DNA from 2 places in the Paenibacillus sp. FSL P4-0113 genome. Region 1 is predicted to be linked to the other one. Evidence: riboswitches for the same ligand, from Rfam matches in the RefSeq annotation. Region 1 holds a riboswitch; the other holds the start of a gene.
What was found. A riboswitch is a leader RNA that binds a small molecule or an ion and turns the genes downstream of it on or off. The one in region 1 is predicted to bind cyclic di-GMP.
Positions count from the first base shown of each region.

Region 1 (2,498 bases):
TTAAACCGAAAGGAGAAGTGAAGGGAAAAGTTGAATGGGCATGTAAGATATCTTTTTCAGCACTAATTCTATCTTTGACCCCAGAAAGGATTTGAATCCATGATGACCTCAGAATTCTTTCAACAATATTCGACCTTTTATACGGACGATCAGGTTAGATGTCCATAAGAGCGAGGCTTCTATAAAACTTACAAACATATTTTGATATATAGACATATTTCATGTGATAAAATAAACTTTTATATATAGTAAATCATGTTTAATCAGCCATTATATATTGGTTAAATCAAACCAAGATAAGCTAGATAAAATTGCTTCTTTGTAAAGGAATTGAATATGACAACAGACCAAAAAAACAACGAGGGCCTCTGGAACGGCGAACCTGTCGTAATTGTGCGCACTCCCTCCGCTTTTGCCAAGCAATCCCTTTTATATATTCAGGAATTAGGCTACTTCCAAAAAACTTCTGCTTTTACGGTGGAAAGAAAAGAACTCGCCTCTTTTTTGCTTGTTTTTACGTTGTCTGGTAAGGGAGAATTACTATACCGGGACAAGAAATATATTTTAAAGCCTCATGATTTGTTTTTTATTAATTGTGAGGAGTATGTGCAATATAGCACCTCCGGTCATGAAGCCTGGGAGTTTATCAGCTTATACCTGTACGGCAACCTGATCGGAAACTTTTACGAACAATTTGCCAAGCATAATAAACCGGTAATATCCATGCATAATCCGTATATTATATTGGACAAACTGCATGCTCTGATTTGTGGGCAGTCTGACAGAAGTCTTTCCGCTGAACTGCTAACGTCCAGGCTCATTGGTGAAATACTGATGTGCATCTTGCAGCATCCCTATGATCACCAGCATGTGAATGCTGAAACCCTCAGCGAAGTACGTCGGGTACAGCAATATTTGGATCAGTCCTACTGTGAGCGAATAACACTGGACTCGCTGGCAGATATGTTTGAATTAAACAAGTTTAATCTGGCTAAAAATTTCAAAAAGCAGATCGGTTTCTCTCCGATTGATTATCTCATTAATGTCCGTATCACGGCCGCTCAAAGCTGGCTTAAAACCAGTGACATGTCCATTGTGGATATCGCAAGGTACGTAGGTATTCCCAATACGAGCCATTTTATTAACCTGTTCAAGGAGCATGTAGGAGAAACACCTCATTCCTTCCGCAAAAAGTGGGGGAACCGTTCCAAGCTGTAAATGAGAGGTTACATGAAACCAGTTTGATAGATGATAGACGCACAAGCTATTCAAGTTAATGGCAAAGCTGTCGAAAGGCAGTGACGCAAAACTATAGGGCCTTCCTATCCGGATGGCAGCCAGCTACCAGATGAACGAGCTTTTTATTATGCCCTTTTTTACATAGATCCACCACAATTTGCTATGCCTATCTCGAAAAAAGCCCTGATCGCTATGATCAGGGCTTTTTTTTCTATTGGGATAGTCATGTCAGCCTAGCATGCTGAATATACTAATTTCGAACGAAGCATTGCCATATTACGATGAATAGGAGAATCACTTGGAGCATGAGAACAAAAATAAATGTAATGATCATTGCCTTATTGCTCATTGTCCAAAGCTTTTTCAACGCAACACTGGCTTACGCAGATGCTCCAGCCCCAGAACTGCCGCAGAGTGCTGTATCCGATCCTACACATACCGTTACGGATGCTGTATACGGTGTCCCAAACCTTGAACCCCCCAGGGAGATTCCTTCAAACACGCCCCCCTTCGTTCAAGGAGCAGTCAGTTCAAAATCTCAACATGATGCAACTCCGCAGAGCATACTAACGAAGTTGAGCCTGACCGACGAATCAGGGCATGTCATTGATGCAGTATATAGTCCCGACAGCCAATTCGACATCGGATCAGCCATCCAACTAGGCTATGAATGGGAGCTTCCTGACAATACCTATAAGTCAGGAGACACTTTCACCTTTCACTTACCAGAACAGTTTGTCATCTACACTGATATCTCATCTCCGTTAGTCACTACCGACGGAACCGTGGGATACTTCACAGTAGATCGTCAGGGCAAGGTGATCATGACCTTTAACCCATATATAGAGACTCATTCCAATGTCAGCGGCAAACTGCAAATCAAAACCGAGTTTACAAAAGAAATAGTGAAAGGTAGTACAGAGGTCATCATTGCGATTCCGATCAAAGGCGGGGTGCAAACGGTCGTCGTGAATGTAAAGCCCCAGTCAGGGCCGACCCTAAGCAAACAAGGGAAACTAGCTGGCACAAATCAGATCGACTGGACCATTGATGTGAACAAACAGCTAAACACCGTAAAGCATGCCTTCATCACCGATCCAATTCCTTTAGGACTGGAACTCAGAAGAGACTCTATCCGGCTCTATCATCTCCAAGTCAATATCGACGGATCGACCGTTGTTCGAGACCTAGTAAATGCGAGTGAATATGCCATTGAAGCAGATCAAGCCGGGACAGGGTTTGTGATTCGTTTTCAAGAC
Region 1 covers NZ_JBBPAZ010000001.1:4,072,810-4,075,307, reverse strand. The annotation lists gene MKX46_RS17610 (AraC family transcriptional regulator) at 337-1,218, shown strand; cyclic di-GMP riboswitch class I at 1,269-1,349, shown strand; gene MKX46_RS17605 (collagen binding domain-containing protein) at 1,545-2,498, shown strand, end outside.

Region 2 (2,498 bases), 900 kb from region 1:
CCGATCACCCATACATTATAGAGAGGAAGTGGAGAGTTATGAAGCTCGTACTTTTGTCTGGTGGTTCCGGTAAAAGATTATGGCCTTTGTCCAACGATTCCCGTTCCAAACAATTTTTGAAGGTACTGGAGAGCCCGGAGGGGACTTCGGAATCCATGGTACAGCGGGTATGGAGACAATTGGGAGACAACGGATTATCAGAATCCTCGTTTATTGCGACAGGGAGAGCACAGGTCGAAATGATCCAGAGTCAGGTTGGGCCGAATACGCGTATCATTGTTGAGCCAGAACGCAGAGACACCTTTCCTGCGATTGCGCTGACAGCGACTTATTTATATTCCATTGCGGGTGTTTCACCTGATGAAATTGTAGCTATATTGCCTGTAGATCCTTATGTTGAGGATGCTTTCTTCGCCTCCGTAGCCCAACTGGAACATACGCTTCAGGAGAGTGAAGGCAAGCTTGCATTAATCGGGGTTGTCCCTTCCTATCCTTCAGAGAAATATGGTTACATTATTCCGAAAAACGATGCCACCCAAGGTAGCACTGGCTACCGCGAAGTGAGCCATTTTCAAGAGAAACCCGACCGGGAGCAGGCGGAGCGTCTGATTGAACGCAATGCTCTATGGAACTGCGGGGTTTTTGCGTTCAAATTAAGTTATTTGCTGGATATCTTGGCATCCAAGGGATTGCCGCTGAATTATGAAGAAATGCAAAAGCAATACGCATCTCTGGAAAAAATCAGTTTTGACTATGAAGTAGTCGAGAAGGAAAAGGACATTGTAGTTCTTCCGTATGATGGTTTTTGGAAGGATTTAGGTACTTGGAATACGCTCACAGAAGAAATGTCTAATCAACAAGTGGGCAGAGGTGTAGTAACGGAGGATTGCGTCAATACGAGTCTTATTAACGAGTTGGACATTCCTGTGGCGATCATTGGAACGAATGATCTGATTGTAGCCGCTAGCCCGGATGGCATTCTTGTGACCAATAAGGCAGAAAGTCCTCGTATTAAAGAAGTGCTCAAGGCTCATGATCAGCGTCCAATGTATGAAGAACGTCGTTGGGGGCAGTATCGGGTTGTGGATTATGTCAAATATGACGAGGGTAACGAGGTATTGACCAAACGAATCCGCGTACGAAAAGGCAAAAATATCAGCTACCAGCTTCATTTCAAACGGAGTGAAATCTGGACCATTATTAGCGGTGAAGCGGAAATTATTTTGAATGAGAAGCTACACAAAGTAAAGGCTGGTGATGTAGTCCGCATTCCTGAAGGGACGAAGCATAGCATTTTGGCTGTGACCGATGTGGATTTTATTGAGGTGCAGACTGGCTCTGAATTGGTTGAAGAGGATATTGTCCGCTTTTGTATGGATTGGAATGAAATTTCCCGTCACCAATTTATCTCATAATTATTTTCGTGAAAACGAAAAAAAGACAAATTCATGAAAATTCATGGCCCAAACTGTCGAATTTGGGCGAAAACCTGTAAATTCATGAACATGACCTATTAAATTTTGGTAAAATAAAGTCGATACTTAGGGTAAGAAGGAATCCAAACTCCTTCCAACGATAAACGCAGCCCTGTCGAAAGGCAGGTACGCAAAGCTAAAGGGCCTTCCACAAGGATGGCAGCCTGGCTACCGAAAGGAAGAGCGAAAGTGAGATTCAATTTTATTCCTCTGTATCGACTGATACGTCATGTACTCCCCGTTGTTATACTTTTTTCATTGTTGCCCGTCGGTTTTGGTGATTCTCTGTCTGTGGCGAATGCCGCTTCATTACAACCTGTTAATTCGGACGCTTCTATTCAGGCCCGTGAACTATACAATTATTTACTCAACATCTCAGGGAAAAAAATAGTCACCGGTCAGCATGATTATTTGGAAAGTCCGGATGAATTAAGTAACAAGGTCCAAAAAATCAGTCAGGCATATGTAGGTGTACACGGCTATGAGATGGGAGCTATCTCTGGTCAATCTGACGCTACAGAAGCAGCGCAACGTAAAAATGTCGTCGATAGTGCTATCCGTTGGGACAGATCCGGTGGTATTGTGACGATGACTTTTCATGAAGCGCTACCAGGTAGGCCACTGACTTGGGCCAATGTACAGGCGAAAGTAAGTCAGACAGAGTTCAACAAATACGTGACCCCAGGTACTACGCAGTATAACCTCCTCATTGCCGATCTGGATAAGGTCGCTGTATCGTTAAAGCAGCTTCGTGATGCAGGGGTTCCGGTTTTGTGGAGACCTTACCACGAGATGAATGGCGACTGGTTCTGGTGGGGAAACAAAAATAATTTCAATCAGCTATGGAATATCATGTACGACCGTTTTACCAACACACATCAATTGAACAATCTGCTGTGGGTATGGAGTCCGAATGCGCCCAATTCGTATACTGTCCCGTACACCCCGAAATACCCGGGGGATGACAGAGTGGACATCTTGGCAGTAGATATTTACAACAATGATTTTAAGCAAAGTCATTAC
Region 2 covers NZ_JBBPAZ010000001.1:4,974,099-4,976,596, forward strand. The annotation lists gene MKX46_RS21670 (sugar phosphate nucleotidyltransferase) at 39-1,415, shown strand; cyclic di-GMP riboswitch class I at 1,571-1,651, shown strand; gene MKX46_RS21675 (glycosyl hydrolase) at 1,665-2,498, shown strand, end outside.
Region 2: linked by a shared signal. The riboswitch ahead of MKX46_RS21675 (glycosyl hydrolase) and the one ahead of MKX46_RS17605 (collagen binding domain-containing protein) in region 1 are both predicted to bind cyclic di-GMP.